3 regions of the Diaphorobacter sp. B2A2W2 genome follow, and region 2 is predicted to be linked to each of the others. Evidence: predicted binding sites of a transcription regulator. Region 2 holds the regulator's gene; each other region holds the start of a gene.
The links. The regulator FNR, encoded in region 2, switches genes on or off when oxygen is low (the NO sensors DNR and NnrR bind a similar motif). The targets are predictions, from matches to a motif close to TTGATNNNNATCAA.
Positions count from the first base shown of each region.

Region 1: AC1PPL_RS05355 (FeoA family protein) is a predicted target of FNR. The motif match lies at 5,159-5,172, and genes of this name have one in related genera.
Region 3: ubiU (ubiquinone anaerobic biosynthesis protein UbiU) is a predicted target of FNR. The motif match lies at 3,020-3,033, and genes of this name have one in related genera.

Region 1 covers NZ_JBWZOR010000002.1:448,789-456,235, reverse strand. Annotated here, with positions in the region: gene AC1PPL_RS05385 (aspartate aminotransferase family protein) at 1-938, shown strand, start outside; gene argF (ornithine carbamoyltransferase) at 955-1,872, shown strand; gene AC1PPL_RS05375 (hypothetical protein) at 1,893-2,066, shown strand; gene AC1PPL_RS05370 (YkgJ family cysteine cluster protein) at 2,210-2,554, shown strand; gene AC1PPL_RS05365 (hypothetical protein) at 2,685-2,882, opposite strand; gene feoB (ferrous iron transporter B) at 2,906-4,807, opposite strand; gene AC1PPL_RS05355 (FeoA family protein) at 4,804-5,097, opposite strand; gene AC1PPL_RS05350 (YkgJ family cysteine cluster protein) at 5,215-5,541, shown strand; gene AC1PPL_RS05345 (Lrp/AsnC family transcriptional regulator) at 5,560-6,027, opposite strand; gene kynB (arylformamidase) at 6,122-6,793, shown strand; gene kynU (kynureninase) at 6,866-7,447, shown strand, end outside.
Region 2 covers NZ_JBWZOR010000008.1:82,914-90,360, forward strand. Annotated here, with positions in the region: gene ccoO (cytochrome-c oxidase, cbb3-type subunit II) at 1-9, shown strand, start outside; gene AC1PPL_RS13790 (cbb3-type cytochrome oxidase subunit 3) at 24-161, shown strand; gene ccoP (cytochrome-c oxidase, cbb3-type subunit III) at 191-1,105, shown strand; gene ccoG (cytochrome c oxidase accessory protein CcoG) at 1,190-2,632, shown strand; gene AC1PPL_RS13805 (FixH family protein) at 2,694-2,972, shown strand; gene AC1PPL_RS13810 (hypothetical protein) at 3,049-3,336, shown strand; gene fnr (fumarate/nitrate reduction transcriptional regulator Fnr) at 3,378-4,121, opposite strand; gene hemN (oxygen-independent coproporphyrinogen III oxidase) at 4,293-5,675, shown strand; gene AC1PPL_RS13825 (sulfite exporter TauE/SafE family protein) at 5,679-6,398, shown strand; RNA gene ssrS (6S RNA) at 6,805-6,984, opposite strand; gene AC1PPL_RS13835 (cell division protein ZapA) at 7,039-7,383, opposite strand; gene AC1PPL_RS13840 (hypothetical protein) at 7,380-7,447, opposite strand, start outside.
Region 3 covers NZ_JBWZOR010000002.1:262,899-270,345, reverse strand. Annotated here, with positions in the region: gene dnaK (molecular chaperone DnaK) at 1-1,702, shown strand, start outside; gene dnaJ (molecular chaperone DnaJ) at 1,798-2,928, shown strand; gene ubiU (ubiquinone anaerobic biosynthesis protein UbiU) at 3,119-4,165, shown strand; gene AC1PPL_RS04450 (U32 family peptidase) at 4,274-5,176, shown strand; gene ubiT (ubiquinone anaerobic biosynthesis accessory factor UbiT) at 5,202-5,720, shown strand; gene AC1PPL_RS04440 (putative zinc-binding protein) at 5,717-6,115, shown strand; gene AC1PPL_RS04435 (UbiX family flavin prenyltransferase) at 6,112-6,699, shown strand; gene ubiD (4-hydroxy-3-polyprenylbenzoate decarboxylase) at 6,756-7,447, shown strand, end outside.

The DNA.
Region 1 (7,447 bases), on a different contig from region 2:
TGCTGACCGAGCGCGCGCACATGACCAATGTGTTCTTCTGCAGCACCGGCCTGGAGGCCAACGAGGCTGCCATCAAGATCGCGCGCAAGTACGGCGTGGACAAGGGCATCGAAAAACCCGTGATCGTGGTCTACGACCATGCCTTCCACGGCCGCTCCATCGCCACCATGACCGCCACTGGCAACCCCAAGGTGCGCAACGGCTTCGGCCCGCTGCTGGAGGGCTTCCTGCGCGTGGCGCCCAATGACATCGAGGCGCTGCAGGAGGCCACCGAAGGCAACCCCAACATCGTCGCCGTGATGATGGAGCCCATCCAGGGCGAAGGCGGCCTGCATCCCATGCGCGCCGACTACCTGCAGCAGGTGCGCGCGCTGTGCGACGCCAACGGCTGGCTGCTGATGCTTGACGAGGTGCAGGCCGGCATGGGCCGCACCGGCAAGTGGTTTGCCCACCAGTGGGCCGGCATTGTCCCGGACGTGATGACGCTGGCCAAGGGCCTGGGCTCGGGCGTTCCCGTGGGCGCAGTACTGGCGCACGGCGCCGCCGCGCAGGTGCTCAAGCCGGGCAACCACGGCTCCACCTTCGGCGGCAACCCGCTCGCCATGCGCGCGGGCGTGGAAACCATCCGAATCATGGAAGAAGACGGCCTGCTGCAGAACGCCGCGGACGTGGGCGCCCACCTGAAGGCCGAGTTGCAGCGCGCACTGGGTGAGACCGCTGGCGTGAACGAAGTCCGCGGCCAGGGCCTGATCATCGGGATGGAGCTGGACCGCCCCTGCGGCGTGCTGATCGATCGCGCAGCCGAGGCCGGCCTGCTGCTGTCGGTGACCGCCGAGCGCGTGATCCGCCTGGTGCCCGCGCTCACCCTCACGCGCGCAGAGGCCGACGAGATCGTCGCCCTGCTCACACCCCTGGTGCAGACCTTCCTGTCTGAATGAAGAAGATCGACCGCGTATGAAGCACTACCTGCAATTCACCGACTTCACCGCCGACGAATACAACTACCTGTTCTCGCGCGCCGCCATCATCAAGGGCAAGTTCAAGAGCTACGAGAAGTACCACCCGCTAGCCGACCGCACCCTGGCCATGATCTTCGAGAAGGCCAGCACCCGCACGCGTGTGAGCTTCGAGGCCGGCATGTACCAGCTGGGCGGCAGCGTGGTGCACCTGACCACGGGCGACAGCCAGTTGGGCCGCGCCGAGCCCATCGAGGACAGTGCGCGCGTGATCAGCCGCATGACCGACCTGGTGATGATCCGCACCTTCGGCCACGACAAGATCGAGCGCTTCGCCGAATACTCGCGCGTGCCCGTCATCAACGGCCTGACCAACGAGTTCCATCCTTGCCAGATCATGGCGGACCTGTTCACCTACATCGAGCACCGCGGCTCGATCGCGGGCAAGGTCGTCGCCTGGGTGGGCGACGGCAACAACATGGCCAACACCTGGCTGCAGGCGGCCGATCTGCTGGGCTTCACCGTGCACGTGAGCACCCCCGGCGGCTATGAGGTGGACGAGAAGCTCGCCTTCGGCGGCAAACCCCACCGCGCGGGCTGCTACAAGGTCTTTGCCGATCCCATGGATGCGTGCCGCGGCGCCGACCTGGTGACCACCGACGTGTGGACCAGCATGGGCTACGAGGCCGAGAACGAAGCGCGCCGCAAGGCCTTTGCCGACTGGTGCGTGGACGCCGAGATGATGGCCGTGGCCAAGCCCGACGCGCTGTTCATGCACTGCCTGCCCGCGCACCGCGGCGAGGAGGTCATGGCCGACGTGATCGACGGCCCCCAGTCCGTCGTCTGGGACGAGGCGGAAAACAGGATGCACGTGCAGAAGGCACTCATGGAGTACCTGCTGCTCGGCCGCGTCTAAACCTATCCCGCATCCCACCCATGGCCCCCGCGCAACTCCACCCCACGCGCCCGGGCCATCCACCCTGCCCCGCCCGCCAGCGCCCGCTGGCGCCTGAACTGCACGCGGCCGCCCGGCGCATGGCGGCACGCGTGCATGCGCTGCAGGTGCGCATTCATACCTTCTACCTGAAGTTCCTCCAGGGCCACACCTAGCGGCCCGGTTCTGCGCGGCAGGCGCCCCAGCGCATGCCCGCCCTCCCATCGCTCCCCTTGATCGCCCGCGATCCCCGGTGCCGGCTGCGCGTCGCACCTGGGATGGGGCCCGTTGCCGATGCACCAGAACCCGAGGAACCTGCATGTCCGTCCCCGTCCACCCCTGCCTGCACTGCGGTGCATGCTGCCAGAACTACCGCGTGGAGTTCTCCGTCTATGAACTGCAGTCCATGGGCGGGCGCGTGCCCGACGCCCTGGCCCATGAGGCCGGAGGCAACCGCTACCGCATGAACGGCACCGAGCGCCACCCCGTGCGCTGCGTGGCACTGGCCGACCTGGGCAACGGCTGCATCGGCTGCGGCATCTACGACCAACGTCCCCAGCCGTGCCGCGACTTTCCGTTCGCCTCCTACGGTTGCCACGACACGCGCGCCAAGCTGGGCCTGCCGCCGTTGGGCGACACGCAGGAGTGGCCGCAGGCCGCTTGAATTGGTTCTTCAAAAAGAAGAGCTGCTGGCGCTTGCCAGGCAATGATTTCAGATAGTTTTGATACTGAAACCTTTGCCTGGCAGGCGCCGGCAGCTATGCTTTTAGGCCCGCGACCGGGCTATCCCGGCTTCAGGGCTTGCGTGCCGGCGCGCAGCGGTCTCCTGCGCAGGCATTGCAGCCCCCGCAACTGCTGCCGGTCTTGGCCATGGGCGCCAGTGCCGGGTGCACGCGCGCGGCGCGGGCGCGCCAGCGCTGCGGCAGCCAGCGCCACAGCAGCGCCAGGGCGGCCACGGCCACGATCACGGCGGTGAGAATGTCTTGCCACATGGTTCTGCTCCTTGGTGACGGTTTCAACCACCGCCCAGCGCCAGGGCCACGCGGTAGGTGATGAAGCTGGCCGCATAGGCCAGTGCGAAGAGATAGCCCGTCATGACGAGCGGCCAGCGCCAGCCGTTGGTCTCGCGGCGCACGGCGGCGATGGTGGAGACGCACTGCGGCGCGAAGATGAACCACACCAGCAGCGACAGCGCCGTGGCCAGCGACCATTGCGCCGCCAGCATGGGCGCGAGCTGCGCGGCCGTGTCGTCGGCCGAAGCGGCAATCGCGTACACCGTGCCCAGGGCGCTCACCGCCACCTCGCGCGCGGCCATGCCGGGCACCAGGGCGATGCTGATCTGCCAATTGAAGCCGATGGGCGCAAAGATCACCTCCAGCGCGGCGCCGATGCGCCCGGCGAAGCTGTATTCGATGGCCGGCCCCGTGGCGTCCGCCGGCGGCGCGGGGTACGACGACAGGAACCACAGCAGGATGGTGACCAGCAGGATGATGCCGCCCACGCGGCGCAGGAAGATGCCCGCGCGCTCCCACAGCCCCAGCGCCAGGTTGCGCACGCTGGGCCAGCGGTAGGCGGGCAGCTCCATCAGCAGCGGCGTGGCGCCGTCGCCGCGCCGCGCCAGCCGCGCAACGGCCGCCACGGCCATGGCGCTCACGATGCCGCCCAGGTACAGCGCGAACAACACCAGCCCCTGCAGGTTGAACAGCCCCGCCACCGTGCGATCGGGGATGAAGGCCGCGATGAGCAGCGCGTACACCGGCAGGCGGGCCGAACAGGTCATCAGCGGCGCGATGAGGATGGTGACGAGCCGGTCGCGCCAGTCCGGAATGGAGCGCGTGGCCATGATGCCCGGCACCGCGCAGGCGAAGCTGGACAGCAGCGGAATGAACGAGCGTCCCGACAGGCCGACGGTGCCCATCACGCGGTCCAGCAGGAAGGCCGCGCGCGGCAGGTAGCCGGATTCCTCCAGCGCCAGGATGAAGAAGAACAGGATCAGGATCTGCGGCAGGAACACCAGCACCCCGCCTGCGCCGGCGATCACGCCGTCGGCCAGCAGGCTGCGCAGCGGCCCCTCGGCCATGTGGGCGTTCAGCCATTCGGCCACGGCGGCCGTGGCGCCTTCGATCCAGCCCATGGGCACCTCTGCCCAACTGAACACGGCCTGGAACATCAGGAACAGCGTCACCGCCAGCAGCAGCATGCCCCACAGCGGGTGCAGCACCACGGCGTCGATGCGGTCGTCGCGCTGCAGGCGCAGCGCGGGCTCGCGCACGGCCAGCCCCATGATGCGGCGCACTTCCTGGTGCAATTGCTGCACGCGCTGCGGGCGGTCTTCCTCCAGCGCATTGACGGGCGGTGGCGCCTGCGTGCCCACGGCGGCGCCGCGGGCGGCCTGCGGGGTGGCCGTGTCCAGCCACTGCAGCAGCTCGCGCGCCCCGTCGGCGCGCACGCCCACGGTGGTCACCACGGGCAGGCCCAGTTCGCGCGCCAGGACTTCGCGGTCGATCTGGATGCCCTGCTGCTGCGCCATATCACTCATGTTCAGCACCAGCACCATGGGCAGGCCCAGGTCGCGCGCCTCCAACACCAGGCGCAGGTTCAGGCGCAGGTGCGTGGCATCGGTCACGCAGACCAGCAGCTCGGGCATGGCCTCTCCTGGGCGGCGGCCGGTGACCACATCGCGGGTGACGGCCTCGTCCAGGCTCTGCGCGTGCAGGCTGTAGGCGCCGGGCAGGTCCAACACGCGCACGCGCCGGCCGCTGGCGGTGGTGAACAGGCCTTCCTTGCGCTCCACGGTGACGCCCGCGTAGTTGGCCACCTTCTGGCGTGCGCCGGTCAGCACATTGAACAGCGCCGTCTTGCCGCAGTTGGGGTTGCCCAGCAGCGCGATGTGCAGGGGAGATGCCGCCGTGCTCATGCCGCGGCCTCCAGCGCATCCACGCGCACCTGCACCAGGGCCGCCTCATGGCGGCGCAGGGCAAAAGTGGCCTGGCCCACGCGAACGGCCAGGGGGTCGGCCGCGGGAAAGCCCCGGGCAATCACGCGCACGGGCTCGCCCGGCAGGAAACCGATCTCCATCAGGCGCAGCACCATGGCCTGCGACCGGCCATCCTGCGCTGGCAGCAGCCCGGCAACCGTGGCCGGCACGCCATGCGGCAAGGTGTCCAGCCCCCGCGGCTGCGCGGCGTCATTCCCCGTGTGAAGCATGTTGTATTGCAGTCAATGAATAAAAGTAATTCTCATTCTAATGGAACTGCACGCTGCTGGATTGATGCACATCAGGACCTGTGGCGCGTCACAATGACACCCCCTGCGACGTACGCCATGACCACTCTTCACCCCTGCCTGACCTGTGGCGCCTGCTGCGCCAGCTTTCGCGTGGACTTCTCGGTGCACGAGACGGAGGAATTGGGCGGCTGCGTTCCCGATGGGCTGGTGGTGCCGGTCACGGACCACACCGCGCGCATGCGCGGCACGGACCATGCGCAGCCGCGCTGCTCGGCTCTCACGGGCCAGGTGGGCCAGCGCGCGGCCTGCGGCATCTACGAGTGGCGCCCCTCGCCCTGCCGCGAATTCGAAGCCGGCAGCGCTGCCTGCAACCGCGCGCGCCAGCGCCACCATCTGCCGGCACTGAACGGGCTGGTGCTCTGAACGCCGCAGGACCCGCTTTCACACGGGCAACCCGCCGATACGCCCCTTGAATTCCTGCAGCGAAAAATAGGTCTGCACCTGGCGCACGCCCGGCAGGCGGTGCAGGCGCCGCTGCAGCAGCTCGGAATACGCGTCCAGGTCGGTCGTTACGACCACCAGCAGGAAGTCCGCGGGGCCCGAGATGCCGTGGAACAGCACCACCTCGGGAATGGCGCACACCGCCTCCTCGAACGCCACGGACAGCGCCTCCGTCTGGTGGTCGATGCCCACCATCACGAAAGCCATCACACCCAGCCCCACCGCACGCCGGTCCAGCTGCGCGTGGTAGCCGCGCACTACACCGGCGTCCTCCAGCCGCTTCACGCGCCGCCAGCAGGGCGACTGCGACAGGTGCGCCATTTCGGCCAGTTCGCCGGAGGTCAGGCGGGCGTTGTCCTGCAGCGCGCGCAGCAGCTGGCGGTCGGTACGGTCGATCTCGGCTTGCATGATTTAACCCAAAAATGTCTCTGTGAGAATGGATTATCTAAATGAATCACCCATCAGGGATAAACCATTTACCCGCCCCTCCGCCGCGCATAGCATGCGCGCCATGACCGCCACCTCCACGCCATCGCCTGCGCTCTGGGACATCTCTGCCCCCGTGCATGCGGGTAGCCCCGTGTTCCCGGGCGATACACCCTACCAGCAGCAGTGGAGCGCCACACTGGGCCCTGGCTGCCCGGTGAACGTGAGCGCACTCACGCTCTCGCCTCACGTGGGCACGCACGCGGACGCGCCCCTGCACTACGCAGCGGACGGCGCAGCCATCGGCGCCCTGCCGCTGGAAGCCTTCATCGGCCCCTGCCGCGTGGTGCATGCGCTGGACTGCGGGCCGCTCATCGAATGGCACCACATTGCCCATGCGATGACGGGCACTTTGCCGCCGCGGGTGCTGGTGCGCACCTACGCCCGCATGCCCTTGGACCGCTGGGACGCGGGCCTCACGGCCTACGCGCCCGACACCATCGAGCGCCTGGCCGACGCCGGCGTAGTGCTCGTGGGCATCGACACCGCCAGCATCGACCCCGCCGACAGCAAGCCGCTGCCCAGCCACCAGGTGATCCGCCGGCGTGGCCTGCGCGTGCTGGAGAACCTGGTGCTGGATGATGTGCCCGAGGGCGACTACGAACTCATCGCGCTGCCGCTCAAGCTCACCACGGCCGACGCATCGCCCGTGCGCGCCGTGCTGCGTGCGCTGCCGCCGCGCGCATGACCATTAGGCCGTTTTGGCCTCTAACGCTCATGCAGCAAGCGCCAAAAGCTACTTATTAATAGCAAAAACCACATGACTACCTTGCAAGAGTGCCGCACACGCGATGCGCAGGACCCGCTGCGCAGCCTGCGCGACCATTTCAGCCTGCCCGAGGGCGTGATCTACCTGGACGGCAATTCCCTGGGCGCTCTGCCCCGCGCCACGCCGGCGCGCGTGGCCCAAGTAGTGCAGCAGGAATGGGGACAGGACCTCATCACCTCGTGGAACAAGGCTGGTTGGGTCAGCCTGCCGCAGCGCCTGGGCAACCAGTTCGCTCCCTGGATCGGCGCGGGGCCGGACCAGGTGGTGTTCACCGACACCACCTCGGTCAACCTGTACAAGGTGCTGTCGGCTGCCGCGCGCGTGGCCCGCGCGGACCATCCCGGTCGCACCCAGCTCGTCAGCGAGCGCAGCAATTTCCCCACCGACCTGTACATCGCCCAGTCCGTGTGCCAGGAGTACGGACTGGAGTTGGTGCTAGTGGAGCCCGAGGAAATCGCCACGCGGCTGACGCCCCAGGTCGCCGTCCTGCTGCTCACCCACGTGAACTACCGCACCGGCGCCATGCACGACATGGCCGCCGTGACCGCGCAGGCGCACGCCCACGGCATTCTG
Region 2 (7,447 bases):
CTCAAGTAATCGAGGAACTGGTCATGGACATCACCACCATGCGTATCGTGGCCACGCTGGCGTCGCTGGCGTGTTTCGTGGGCATCTGGTTCTGGGCCTTCATGCGCCGCAACCGGGCCCGGTTCGAGGAGGCAGCACAGTTGCCCTTCGCCGAGGACTGAAGAAGTCTCCACAAGAAAAGAGATAACCCATGAGCGATTTCACGAGTAACTTCTGGTCCTTCTACGTGGCCGGAATCACCATCATCGGTATCGTGGCCTGCGGCTTGCTGCTGTGGATCACGTCCCGCAAGAAGGTCGAGGCTACGGCCGACAACACCACCGGTCACGTCTGGGACGAAGACCTGACGGAAATGAACAACCCCATGCCCCGTTGGTGGATGTGGCTGTTCATCATCACGCTGGTATTCGGTGCTGGCTATCTGGCTGCCTATCCCGGATTGGGGACCTTTAAGGGTAAGTTGGGCTGGACGCAGCTGGGCGAGTACCAAGCCGAAGTGGACAAGGCTAACGCAGAGTTGCAGCCCCTGTATGCGCGGTTCGAGGCCATGCAGCCCCAAGAGATGGCGGCCGACACAGCGGCCATGGCAATTGGTGAGCGTCTGTTCATGAACAACTGCGCGCAGTGTCATGGTTCCGATGCCCGCGGCAGCAAGGGCTTCCCCAACCTGGCCGACGGTGACTGGCTGCACGGCGGTGCGCCTGATCAGATCCAGAAGACCATCCACGATGGGCGCATTGGCGTCATGCCTCCCATGGCGGCCGCCGTGGGCTCGCCGGAAGATGTGCGCAACCTCGCCCACTATGTCCTGAGCCTTTCGGGAAGCCCGCATGACTCCCTGAAGGCGTCTCTGGGCAAGTCGAAGTTCACTGCGTGCGCTGCATGCCACGGGATGGACGGCAAGGGCAATGTGGCCCTGGGTGCCCCTAATCTGACGGATGACATCTGGCTGCATGGCTGGGGCGAAGCTGCCATCACCGCTATGATCAACAATGGCAAGACCAACGAGATGCCTGCCCAAACGGGCAAGTTGACCGATGCACAGATCAAGGTGTTGACGGCATACGTATGGGGTTTGTCCAATAAGGCCGGCGCCCCGCGCTGATGCTCCCTGTGCGGCCGGCTCCCCGTCGAGGGGCGCCGGCCGTTTTGCGTTTTGGAAGTTGCACTTCCTTTTTGAGATTCCACCATGAAGCCAGCCGAAGGTCAGCCCCGTAAGGTGATTCCTATCACGCCAGTGGGGGCCGAAAGTTCGCAGACCGAGGTCATTTCGCTCTATGAGGCGCAAAAGAAAATCTATCCACGCTCGATAAGTGGAGTGTTCGCTCGTTGGCGTTGGGCGATGGTGTTTCTGACACAGCTGGTTTTCTATGGCCTGCCATGGCTGGAGTGGGGTCAGCGCCAGATGGTGCTCTTTGACCTCGGAGCACGCCGTTTCTATATTTTTGGTTTGGTGCTTTACCCGCAGGACTTCATTTATCTGACGGGTTTGCTGATTATTTCCGCGCTGTCGCTTTTTCTGTTTACTGCAGTGGCGGGACGCCTGTGGTGCGGCTTCTCCTGTCCCCAGACCGTATACACGGAAATGTTCATGTGGATCGAGCACAAAGTCGAAGGCGACCGCAGTGCCCGTATGCGCCTGGACAATGGTCCGTGGACATTTGAGAAGATCTGGAAAAAATCTGTCAAGCAAGCCATTTGGATTGCGGTCGCATTCTGGACCGGCTTCACCTTCGTGGGCTATTTCGTTCCGATTCGCGAGCTGGGGGGAGAGTTGCTGGCCCTGCAAGGAGGGTGGCAGATATTCTGGGTGATCTTCTATGGGTTGGCCACGTACGGCAACGCAGGGTTCCTGCGCGAGCAGGTGTGCAAATACATGTGCCCTTATGCGCGTTTCCAAAGCGCAATGTTCGACAGGGACACGCTGGTCGTCTCTTACGATCCCGAGCGCGGCGAGCCTCGCGGGCCCCGTAACAAGACGGTAGACCACAAAGCTGCGGGACTGGGTGACTGCATCGATTGCACGCTATGTGTCCAAGTCTGCCCAACGGGTATCGATATTCGCAACGGACTGCAATACGAATGCATTGGTTGCGGTCTCTGCGTGGACGCTTGCAATACCGTGATGGATAAGATGAAGTATCCGCGCGGGCTGATTCGCTTCTCAACGCAGAACGGCGTCAAGAACCACTGGACCCAGTCGCAAATGCTCAAACGCGTGCTGCGACCCCGTGTGTTGTTCTATTCAGCGGTGCTGGTGGTGTTGTGCATCGGCATGCTGGCCAGCTTGGTGGTACGCACCCCGTTGAAGGTGGACATCGTGCGCGATCGCGCTGCGCTCTCGCGCATCGTGTCGGGAGGCAAGCTGGAAAATATCTACCGGCTGCAGATCATGAACGCTACGGAGGGGGCGCAGCGCTACACCATCAGCGCCCACGGCATGGAAGGGTTGGAAGTGGCGTCCGAGACCGCAATTGACATTGGACCGGCGGAATCCCGATGGGTGGTTGTCCGTCTTCAAATTCCGTATGGCTCAGCATCTCCTGGATCGCATACGGTGTATTTCGATATTCAAGCGCAGGGTGATAAAGCCCAAGTGGCAGAGAAATCCGTATTCCTCGTACCCCGCTGAAGGCGGTCGTGGAATACAAATGAACAAGCTGTGCTCATAAATGAGCGAGGAGTTAATATAAATGTTGAGTAATTCCCCCATGAAACTGGACGACGACGGAAAGCCTTGGTGGACGTTTGGCCATGTCTGGCTTGTCATCGCGGGGCCGGTGATTGTCATCATTGCGGGCTTCGTGACCCTCTGGCTGGCCGTGAGCAAACCCGACCCCGTCATCGCGGAAGACTATTACCAACGGGGCTTGAACATCAACGAGACCCTGAAGGAGTCTGGGGGCGACATGACGCCTGCCATGAAGGGGCGCAACCATGCAGCTACTCCGCTGGAGGATCAACCGCGCTGACCGGCAGGGCGAGTCCTCTTTGCATGCCGGAGAACAGATGCTAGGCTGTCAACTACACTTGCTAGGAGATGGGCGAATGTGGATGCAACGATTGATGTGGATCGCGTGGCCGGCCTTTTTGATGGCGGGCGTCATGGAAATGGTAGTGTTCGCCTTCGTGGATCCAGAAGCGCTGCAGTGGTTTGATCAACCCCTGCATCTCTCGCGCGAAGGTGTGTATACCATCGCCTTCTTCACGTTCTGGTTCGTACTCATGGCTTCCAGCGCATTGACGACGCTGTTGTCACTCTCGCCCTTTGAGTTGAATCGCTGCCCCGTGCCCAAAGGGGCGCGGCCGGCTGATTGCGCCAAATACGTTTCCTGATCTTTCCGCCGATCAGTTATGAATGAACAAAAAACCGAGGCTTAATGGCAGGCTTGCTGGCTGTTGACAATGCGCTTCAGCGCATCGGTATCGACGATGCGCACATGGCGCTGTTTTACTTCCACAATACCTTCTTCCACGAACTTGGAAAACGTGCGGCTGACGGTTTCCAGTTTCAATCCCAGGTAGCTGCCGATCTCTTCGCGTGTCATGCGCAGCACCAATTCGGATTGTGAGAAACCCCGGGCATGCAAGCGTTGTACGAGATTCAACAGGAATGCGGCAAGGCGTTCCTCGGCACGCATACTCCCCAGCAACAGCATGACCCCATGCTCACGAACAATCTCGCGGCTCATGATCTTGTGCACATGGTGCTGTAGTGCCGTTACTTCGCGCGACAACTCTTCAATACGGTCGAAGGGCATGACGCATACTTCGGCGTCTTCAAGCGCCACCGCATCGCAAGTGTGGCGGTCGCTCACGATGCCATCCAGGCCGATGATCTCGCCCGCCATTTGAAAACCCGTCACTTGATCGCGACCGTCTTCGGTGGCGACACAGGTCTTGAAGAATCCGGTGCGGATGGCAAAAAGGGATGTGAAGGGTTCACCGTTCCGGAAAAGCGTGCCGCCACGCTTGATCTTGCGTCGTACAGCAACAATGTCATCGATGCGCTTGAGTTGCTGGTCGTCCAGACCCACGGGCATGCACAGCTCACGCAGATTGCAGTTTGAGCAGGCAACTTTGATGGTCTGGAGATTCGTATGCATGGGAACCCTGTTCATGGCTTGAGCTTACCTCTGAACGGCTGGGAGACATGGAATGCCGTAGGCCGTTGGACGACTTTGAGCCGAAGTCAAATTGTCGCCACAAGGACCTTATGGGCGCTTGATCAACGTCAAGGACTCATGGGGGACTCTACGGCACAGTGATATGAAAGTGCAAGGAATCCCGTCATGACCGTTGTTACAACAGAGCTCCTGCGTCGCTTTGACGTCCCAGGGCCGCGCTACACCTCTTATCCGACTGCTGATCGTTTTGTCGAGGCTTTTGGCGAGCGGGAATACATCCTTGCGCTGCAGCAGCGTCGCGTGGGTTCGGTAGCCAAGGCGATGCCTTTGTCGCTTTATGTCCACATCCCGTTTTGTGAATCGCTGTGCTATTACTGCGCGTGTAACAAGATCATTACCCGGCATCCAGAGCGGGCAGAGGTCTACTTGCGTTACCTCAGCCGTGAGATCGACCTGCATACGGCGCACTGCGGTGTGGGTCAGCATGTGAGCCAGCTGCATTTCGGCGGAGGCACGCCTACTTTTCTGACGGATGACGGTTTGCGCGAACTGATGGGCATGCTGAGGCGCAGTTTCGTCCTCGTTCCGGGGGGGGAGTACTCCATAGAAGTGGACCCCCGGACCGTGGATGAAGCGCGGCTGGGATTGTTGGCGGAGCTGGGTTTCAATCGCCTGAGCTTTGGCGTGCAGGATTTCGACCCTGAAGTACAAAAGGCCGTGCACCGCATTCAGCCTGCCGAAAAGGTGTTCGCGTTGGTCGATGCGGCTCGGAAGCTCGGGTTTGAATCGGTGAACGTGGATTTGATCTACGGGCTGCCGCGACAGACACCGGAGTCGTTTGATCGCACCTTGGAGCAGGTAGCCGAGCTGCGGCCAGACCGGATCGCGCTGTATGCGTACGCTCACTTGCCAGAACGCTTCAAGTCGCAGCGACGCATCATCACGGCCGAGTTGCCCATGGCTTCGGCCAAGGTGTCCATGCTGGCCCGGTCACTTGATGTGTTCCAGGAAGCCGGCTACGTCTACGTGGGCATGGACCATTTTGCGCTGCCTGACGATGCGCTGGCGGTGGCCAAGCGGCAAGGCAGGCTGCACCGCAATTTCCAAGGCTATAGCACGCAGCCCGATTGCGACCTGATTGGTCTGGGCGTTTCTGCCATCGGGCGCGTGGGCGCTACTTACAGCCAAAATGTGAAAACGCTGGACGAGTATTACGACTGCATTAACCAGGGGCATTTGCCTGTGGTGCGCGGGCTGGCGTTGACCAAGGACGACTTGGTGCGCCGCGCAGTCATCATGGCGTTGATGTGCCAAGGTGAATTGCTGTTTGAGCCGTTGGAACAGTCTTGGCTGATTGATTTCCGCAGTTATTTCGATGCGGAATTACAGCAACTGCAAGAAATGGCGGCTCAGGGCTTGGTGAAAATCAGTGATGAGGGCGTTGAAGTCACGCCCATGGGATGGTATTTCGTGCGCGGCGTGGCCATGGTGTTCGACAAGTATCTGCAGGCTGACCGTAACCGCGCTCGCTTTTCCCGGATTATTTGACCCATGCTGTGGGCGCTGGCCACGACGGCCTTCCTGATGGGGCTGATGGGAGGGGCTCACTGTTTGGCGATGTGTTCTGTTCCCTGCGCGGCGCTTACGGGGCTGGGTGGCACGCCGGACGCCACCCACACCATTCAATGGGCGTCCCGCCGCGGAATCCTCCAACGGGTAGCGCAGTTTCACGTGGGGCGCCTGATCGGTTACGGCGCCGCAGGGGCGGTGGTTGCGCTGGCCATGGAGCAACTCGCATGGCTGGGGCAAAGCACCTCGGCATTGCGCCCCCTTTGGACGCTGATGCATGTGCTCATCCTCGCGTGGGGCGGGATGATGATGGTGCAAGCGCAGCAGCCCTTGTGGGTTGAGCGGGCGGGGCGTGCTGCCTGGGCGAAGGTCAAGCCCTTGGTCTCTCGGCCTGGCGGGCTCCTGACCGCGGGTGTGGCCTGGGCGCTCCTGCCATGCGGCCTTCTGTATACCGCACTGTTGACTGCCGCTCTCAGCGGAAGCGTGCTCCGCGGAGCCTTGTGCATGGTCCTGTTTGGCGTAGGAAGCGGTGTATGGCTGGTGCTGGGGCCGTGGACTTTTGGCCGCATTCGCGCTTGGATCGGCGTGAAGGGTGGGGCGTGGGGGTCTCGGCTGGCAGGTGGCGTGCTTTTTTCCCTGGGTGCATGGGCGCTGTGGATGGAGGTTGTCCATGGGCAGCCGGCGCCGTGGTGCGTGCCCTGAAAACAGCGTTTTTTGGAACCACAGCGACTCCGCGAAGCATGCCGTGGCAAGCGAATGGCGCAAACCGAGGCGCTCAGGCGTGACGTATCGCTGTCAGATCTATACCAGCGGAAGTGACGAGTCTGTTCTCATCGACGTGGAGAAATCCAGCTACACATCGCTGCCTTACTGGATGCGCCATCGTGCGTATGAGGGCGCGCTGCGTGTCGGCGTGATTGCCGAAGGACTGGGAAACGCCCGAACCACGCCAGGATATTTGCCATCGGTGCGACGACTACCAAGGTCTGCTCTGTGCCTTGCAGATGGGTGGGTTGCGCGCGCTGGCCGCGGAGCGCCGGATTTTCTGAGCAGGTATTGAGGTCGCTGGCACTCACCCGGAGCGAGGGCGCAAGCGATTACCGGAGAAAAGGTGTCTGCGAATGCCACCGGACCGGCATCCTGAACCGGGGGTTCAGGTGGGCGAGGGCAGCCAGGCGTTGGGTTCATCTGACGCGAGATGATCACGCTCACCGGGCGATGTACCAAGCCCGTGCTCAATGAGCATTGGTTCAAGGAAATATAAAGCCCGGCAGCACCGCAGACATGTTCATTGTAGTGGGCCGCCCGTGTGCAGCCAGGGGCCAGGCTTTTACCGTAATGGTTATAGGAGGCGCCCATCCTCGCCCAGCGCCTCGTCCAGGCGCAGGAGCAACTGCTGCACGCGCTCATCGCTGTCGTGCACGTGCGGCGCGACCGGGGTGGGGACGATGCGCGCAGGGGCTGAGGCGGCTGCCAAATCGGCGGCTTCGCGGTCGGCGATCTCGAAAGCCAGGTTGAGGGCCGCCAGCACGGCGATGCGCTCACGCGCGCGTACTTTGCCCGCGTCACGGATGCGCGTCATGGCGGTATCCACGCGCTCGACCGCCTCCAGCAGGCGCGACTCCTGGCCGTCCGGGCAGGCCAGGAGATAGCTTTGCTGGAGGATCTGTACCTCGATCTGCTTCATGGCGCGTCTTTCGTCTCGGCAGTGCCGGGGAGTTCGGGCTCGGCAGGCAGGCGGTCCAGCAATG
Region 3 (7,447 bases), on a different contig from region 2:
GGAAGTGCAGAAGGACATCGACCTGATGCCCTTCACCATCAGCCGTGCCGATAACGGCGACGCCTGGGTGGAAGTGCGCGGCCAGAAGCTGGCCCCCCCGCAGATCTCCGCGGAAGTGCTGCGCAAGATGAAGAAGACCGCCGAGGACTTCCTGGGCGAGCCCGTGACCGAGGCCGTGATCACCGTGCCCGCGTACTTCAACGACGCCCAGCGTCAGGCCACCAAGGACGCCGGCCGTATCGCGGGCCTGGATGTGAAGCGCATCATCAATGAGCCTACCGCCGCCGCGCTGGCTTTCGGCCTGGACAAGCAGGACAAGGGCGACCGCAAGATCGCCGTATATGACCTGGGTGGCGGCACGTTCGACGTGTCCATCATCGAGATCGCCGACGTCGATGGCGAGAAGCAGTTCGAAGTGCTGTCCACCAATGGCGACACCTTCCTGGGCGGCGAAGACTTCGACCAGCGCATCATCGACTACATCATCGGCGAGTTCAAGAAAGAGCAAGGCGTGGACCTGTCCAAGGACGTGCTGGCCCTGCAGCGCCTGAAGGAAGCCGCCGAAAAGGCCAAGATCGAGCTGTCCAACAGCGCGCAAACCGACATCAACCTGCCCTACATCACCGCCGATGCGTCGGGCCCGAAGCACCTGAACATCAAGCTCACCCGCGCCAAGCTGGAAAGCCTGGTGGACGAGCTGATCGAGCGCACCATCGCCCCCTGCCGCACGGCCATCAAGGACGCCGGCATCTCCGTGTCCGACATCGACGACGTGATCCTGGTCGGTGGCATGAGCCGCATGCCCAAGGTGCAGGAAAAGGTCAAGGAGTTCTTTGGCAAAGATCCGCGCAAGGACGTGAATCCTGACGAGGCCGTGGCCGTGGGCGCAGCCATCCAGGGTCAGGTGTTGTCGGGCGACCGCAAGGACGTGCTGCTGCTGGACGTGACGCCGCTGTCGCTGGGCATCGAGACCCTGGGCGGCGTGATGACCAAGATGATCACGAAGAACACCACGATCCCGACGAAGTTCGCGCAGACCTTCTCGACGGCCGAGGACAACCAGCCCGCCGTGACGATCAAGGTGTTCCAGGGCGAGCGCGAGATTGCCAGCGCCAACAAGCTGCTGGGCGAGTTCAACCTGGAAGGCATTCCCCCGGCGTCGCGCGGCACGCCCCAGATCGAAGTGACCTTTGACATCGACGCCAACGGCATCCTGCACGTGGGCGCCAAGGACAAGGGCACGGGCAAGGAGAACAAGATCACCATCAAGGCCAACTCCGGCCTGTCCGAGGACGAGATCCAGAAGATGGTGAAGGACGCCGAGCTCAACGCCGCCGACGACAAGAAGAAGCTGGAGCTGGTGCAGGCCCGCAACCAGGGTGAGGCCGCCGTGCACACCGTGAACAAGAGCCTGTCCGAGCACGGCGACAAGCTGGACGCCGGTGAGAAGGAAAAGATCGAGGCCGCCGTGAAGGACCTGGAAGCTGCCCTTAAGACCGAGGACAAGGCCGCCATCGACGAGAAGACCACCGCACTGATGGCTGCCAGCCAGAAGCTCGGCGAGAAGATGTACGGCGATGCGCAGGCCGCTCAAGGGGCCGAGGCTGCCGCTGCGCAAGCTGCCGCCGGTGGCTCCGCCGGCGCCGCCGCGCAGGACGACAACGTGGTGGATGCCGAGGTCAAGGAAGTCAAGAAGGGCTGATCGCGCCAGCGCATCCCGTGCCTAGCCGCCGCGTCGGGCCCCGCCAGCCGGGGTTCGCGCGGCGTTCGTGCTCCCAACCGGCCTGAAGATTGCCCATGTCCAAGAGAGATTTTTACGAGGTCCTTGGCGTTCCCAAGAACGCCTCGGACGACGAGCTCAAGAAAGCCTATCGCAAGCTCGCCATGAAGTACCACCCTGACCGCAACCAGGGTGACGCTGCCAAGCCCGCCGAGGAGAAGTTCAAGGAGGCCAAGGAGGCCTACGAGATCCTGTCCGACGCACAGAAACGCGCCGCCTACGACCAGTACGGCCACGCGGGCGTAGACCCCAACATGCGTGGCGGCATGGGTGGCGCCGAGGGCTTTGGTGGCTTTGCCGAAGCCTTCGGAGACATCTTCGGCGACATGTTCGGCGGCGCGCGCGGGCGCGGTGGCCGGCAGGTGTACCGCGGCAACGACCTGTCCTACGCCATGGACGTCACGCTCGAAGAGGCTGCCAAGGGCAAGGAAGCGCAGATCCGCATTCCCAGTTGGGAAAGCTGCGAGACCTGCCACGGCAGCGGCGCCAAACCCGGCACCAGCGCCAAGACCTGCGGCACCTGCCAGGGCTCTGGCACGGTGCAGATGCGCCAGGGTTTCTTCAGCGTGCAGCAGACCTGCCCCCACTGCCGCGGCACGGGCAAGATCATTCCCGAGCCCTGCACGGCCTGCCACGGCCAGGGCCGGGTCAAGAAACAAAAGACGCTGGAGGTGAAGATCCCCGCCGGCATCGACGACGGCATGCGCATCCGCTCCACCGGCAACGGGGAACCGGGCACCAATGGCGGACCGCCGGGCGACCTGTACATCGAGATCCGCATCAGGAAGCACGACATCTTCGAGCGCGACGGCGACGATCTGCACTGCCAGGTTCCGGTGAGCTTCATCACCGCGGCGCTGGGTGGAGAGATCGAGGTGCCCACGCTGCAGGGCAAGGCGGCCATCGATATCCCCGAAGGCACACAGGCCGGCAAACAGTTTCGCCTGCGGGGCAAGGGCATCAAGGGGGTGCGCGCCAGCTACCCCGGCGATCTGTACTGCCACATCATCGTGGAAACCCCGGTCAAGCTCACCGAGCACCAGCGCAAGCTGCTCAAGGAACTGGACGAGTCGCTCAAGAAGGGCGGCGCCAAGCATTCGCCGTCCACCGAGAGCTGGACCGACCGGCTCAAGAGCTTCTTCAGCTGACCCCCTGGACAAGGCCCGCGGACAGCGGGCCTTTTTTTGCCTGGGCTTTGGTCAATCCCGATCTGTTTATTCAGGAACGACCGGCCCATCGTTGACAAAAATCAGGTTATGGGTATTCACCGCGACCTAAGGTACGCAGCCTGCGCAGGATCAGACGATCCGCGCACAAGCCAGCCGAAAGAGCGCCCCCGTGACCGACCCAGCCCGCCAACCGACTTCCCCCGACATCCCTTCCGCACCCGAACTGGTCTGCCCCGCCGGCAGCCTGCCTGCACTCAAGGCGGCCGTTGACGGCGGAGCCGACTGCGTCTACCTCGGACTGCGCGACGCGACGAATGCACGCAATTTCGCGGGTCTGAACTTTGACGAGGCGGCCATCCAGAACGGCATTGCCTACGCCCATGCGCGCGGGCGCAAGGTGCTGCTGGCACTCAACACCTACCCGCAGGCCGCCAACCCCGCCCCCTGGCGCGCCGCCCTGGACCGCGCGGCCGCCTGGGGGATCGACGCCGTGATCATGGCCGATCCCGGCCTTATGCAATACGCCATGCGCCACCATCCGCAGCTGCGGCTGCACCTGTCGGTGCAGGGCTCGGCCACCAACCACGACGCCATCAACTTCTACCACCAGCAGTTCGGCATCCAGCGCGCCGTGCTGCCGCGCGTGCTCTCGCTGGAGCAGGTGCGCCAGGTGATCGACCGCACGCCGGTGGAGATCGAGGTGTTCGCCTTCGGCAGCCTGTGCGTGATGGTCGAAGGGCGCTGCGCGCTGTCGTCTTATGCCACGGGTGAGTCGCCCAACACGCACGGCGTGTGCTCACCCGCGAAGTTCGTGCGCTGGCAGGAGACGCCCAAGGGCCTGGAGTCGCGCCTGAATGGCGTGCTCATCGATCGCTACGGCAACGGCGAGAACGCCGGCTACCCCACGCTCTGCAAGGGCCGCTTCGACGTGGGCGACGAGAGCAACTACTACGCGCTGGAGGAACCCACCAGCCTCAATACGCTGGAACTGCTGCCCAAGCTTGTGAAGATGGGCGTGCGTGCCTTCAAGATCGAGGGCCGCCAGCGCAGCCCCGCGTACGTGGCCCAGGTGACTAAGGTCTGGCGCGAGGCCATCGACCACTGCATGGCGCAAGGCCACCTGTACAGCCCCAAGACCGCCTGGATGGCCAGCCTGGACCAGGTGGCCGAGGGCCAGCAGCACACGCTGGGCGCCTACCACCGCCCCTGGAAATGAAGTGCGAAGAACACCCCCTGTGCCGTTGCCCGGCAGCCTGGGCCTGGGTCACGCCGATTTATGCGGCGGGGACTGCGCTTGGCCCCCTGAAGAACTGAGAGCATCAAGATGAAACTAGCCCTGGGCCCGCTGCAGTACTACTGGCCGCGCGATACCGTTTTTGATTTTTACCAGGCCATGGCCGAGACGCCGGTGGACGTCGTCTACCTTGGCGAAGCCGTGTGCTCGCGCCGCCGCGAGCTGCGCCAGAGCGACTGGATCGACATCGCACGCATGCTGCGCGACGCCGGCAAGCAGCCGGTGCTCTCCACCATGGTGCTGCTGGAGTCCACCTCCGACGTATCCGCCATGCACAAGATCGCCCAGGACGAGGAATTCCTCATCGAGGCGAACGACATGGGCGCCGTGCACCAGCTCGCAGGCAAGCGCGCCTTCGTCGCCGGCCCCCAGCTCAACCTGTTCAATGCCGATTCGCTGAACTGGATGGTCGGCCTGGGCGCCAGCCGCTGGGTCATGCCATTGGAGATGCGCGAGGCCGACCTGGCCGTGCTGCAGCAACACAAACCCGCGGGGCTGGAGACCGAAGTCTTCGCCTACGGCCGCATGCCCTTGGCGTTCTCGGCGCGCTGCTTCACGGCACGCCACTACAACCTGCCCAAGGACGACTGCGGTTTTCGCTGCATCGAGCACCCGGACGGCCAGCTGCTGGCCACCCGCGAAGGCGAGGGCTTCCTGGTGCTCAACGGCATCCAGACCCAGTCGGCGCGCGTGCACAACCTCATCCAGGACGTACCTGCGCTGCGCGCGCTGGGCGTGGAACTGCTGCGCCTGTCCCCCCAATCGCAGCACATGGCAGAGGTCATCGCCGCCTTCGACGCGGCCCGCAAGGCGCCCCAACCCGATGCAGGTGCCCTTGACCGCATGCGCCCCCTGATGCCCGAGGCCCCCTGCAACGGTTACTGGCACGGCAAGCCCGGACTGGATCTGGTGCAGCCCGCCGTGACATCCTGAGCCACCGCACTTACTCCTTCAAGCCATGACCGCTACCCCACCCGCACCGTTCACCCTGCCGCGCCCCGTGGGCGCCGTGCTCTCGCGTCTGCCCGCCTATCCGGGCTCGGTCCTGCTGGTTACGGCCATCAACCTGGCCCTGTCGCGCCACCTGCCGCAGGACGTGAAGGACCTGCTCAAGGACAAGCGCCTGTCCATCCGCGTGCGCGACGCGCGCGTGGCCTTCGACTTCACCTGGAACGGCCAGCGCTTTGCGCCCAGCGCGCCGCAGGCCAACCCGGACCTCGCGATCAGCGCCAATGCGCAGGACTTCGTGCTGCTGGCGCAACGCCGCCAGGACCCGGACACACTGTTCTTCAACCGCCGCCTGGTGATGGAGGGCGACACCGAGCTGGGCCTGGTGGTCAAGAACGCACTGGACGCCATCGACCTGCCCGTGCTCGACCCGCGCCACTGGGCGCCGCGCGCCGTGCTCTCGCGCTGGGCCCCGCAGCTTGCGCGACAATTGCCGCCTCTTCCGCCCTTCTTTGGAGGTCGTTCGTGACGGAACCTGCCCCTTGCGATGTCCACCCGCTGGTCTATTCCTGCTCCGGCTGCTCCAGCGCCGCGCAGCTGGCCAACCATGTCGCCGTGCGGCTGGACCGTGAGGGCGTGGCGGAAATGTCGTGCATCGCTGGCGTGGGGGGCGACGTGCCCAAGCTGGTCAAGCTGGCGCGCTCGGGCCGTCCCATCATCGCGCTCGACGGCTGCCCCCTGGTGTGCGTGAAAAGCAGCCTGGCGCGCCACGGCATTACGCCGGCACGCCACTTCCAGTTGCATGAATACGGCGTGAAGAAGCGCAACCACCAGGACTTCGACCCGGCCGAGGCCGCCCAGGTGCTGGCGCGCATCCAGGCCGACCTGCACGACCATCCCTTGCGCTCCAAGGCCGCCGCATGAGCCAGCCGCCCCACCGCGTAATCGTGGGCATCTCGGGCGCCAGCGGCGCCGTGTATGGCGCACGCCTGCTGCAGGCGCTGCAGGACATGCCCAACGTGGAATCGCACCTGGTCGTCTCCGACGCCGGCTGGCGCAACCTGCGCCACGAGCTGGACATGGACCGAGCCAGCGTCGAGGCGCTGGCGGACGTGGTGCACGACCTCGCCAACGTGGGCGCCAGCATTGCCAGCGGCTCGTTCGCCGCGCACGGCATGGTGGTGGCGCCCTGCTCCATGCGCACGCTGGCGGCCGTGGCCCACGGCCTGGCGGACAACCTGCTCACGCGCGCGGCCGACGTGGTGCTCAAGGAGCGGCGTCGCCTGGTGCTGATGGTGCGCGAATCCCCTCTGCACCTGGTGCATCTGCGCAACATGGCGACGGTGACCGAGATGGGCGGCATCGTGTGCCCGCCCATGCCCGCGTTCTACCAGCGCCCCACCAGCGTGGGCGAGATCGTGGACCACAGCGTGGCCCGCGTGCTGGACCTGCTGGGGCTGGAGCACGCCCTGGCGCCGCAATGGCAGGGCCTGCCGTTGGACTCCTGAAACAATAGCTGCTAGCGCTTGCTGGATAAGCGCTGGAGCCTGATTTCATTCAAAGCATGCATTACCGCGACCTGCGCGACTTCATGGCCCAGCTGGAGGCCGCGGGCGAATTGCGCCGCATTGCCGAGCCCGTATCCCCTCACCTGGAAATGACCGCGCTGGCCGACCGCGTACTGCGCGCGGGCGGCCCCGCATTGCTGTTCGAGCACCCCACGGGCCATACCATGCCGGTGCTCGCCAACCTGTTCGGCACGCCCGGGCGGGTGGCGCGCGCGCTGGGCGTGGCCGGGCTGCCAGAGATCCGCGCCTTTGGCGAAGTGCTGGCGCAGCTCAAGGAGCCCGAGCCGCCGCGCGGCATGAAGGACCTGTGGGGCAAGCGCGATCTGCTCAAGACGCTGTGGAGCATGGCCCCGGCCACCGTGCGCCGCCCGCCCTGCCAGGAGGTGGTGTGGGAGGGCAGCGACGTCGACCTGACCCGCCTGCCCATCCAGCACTGCTGGCCTGGCGACGTGGCGCCATTGGTCACCTGGGGCCTCACCATCACGCGCGGGCCGCGCAAGGCACGCCAGAACTTAGGGATATACCGCCAGCAGCTGCTGGGCAAGAACCAGCTCATCATGCGCTGGCTGTCGCACCGCGGCGGTGCGCTGGACTTTGCCGACCACTGCCGGCTCAACCCCGGCCAGCCCTACCCGGTGGCCGTGGCCATCGGGGCCGACCCGGCCACCATCCTGGGCGCCGTCACGCC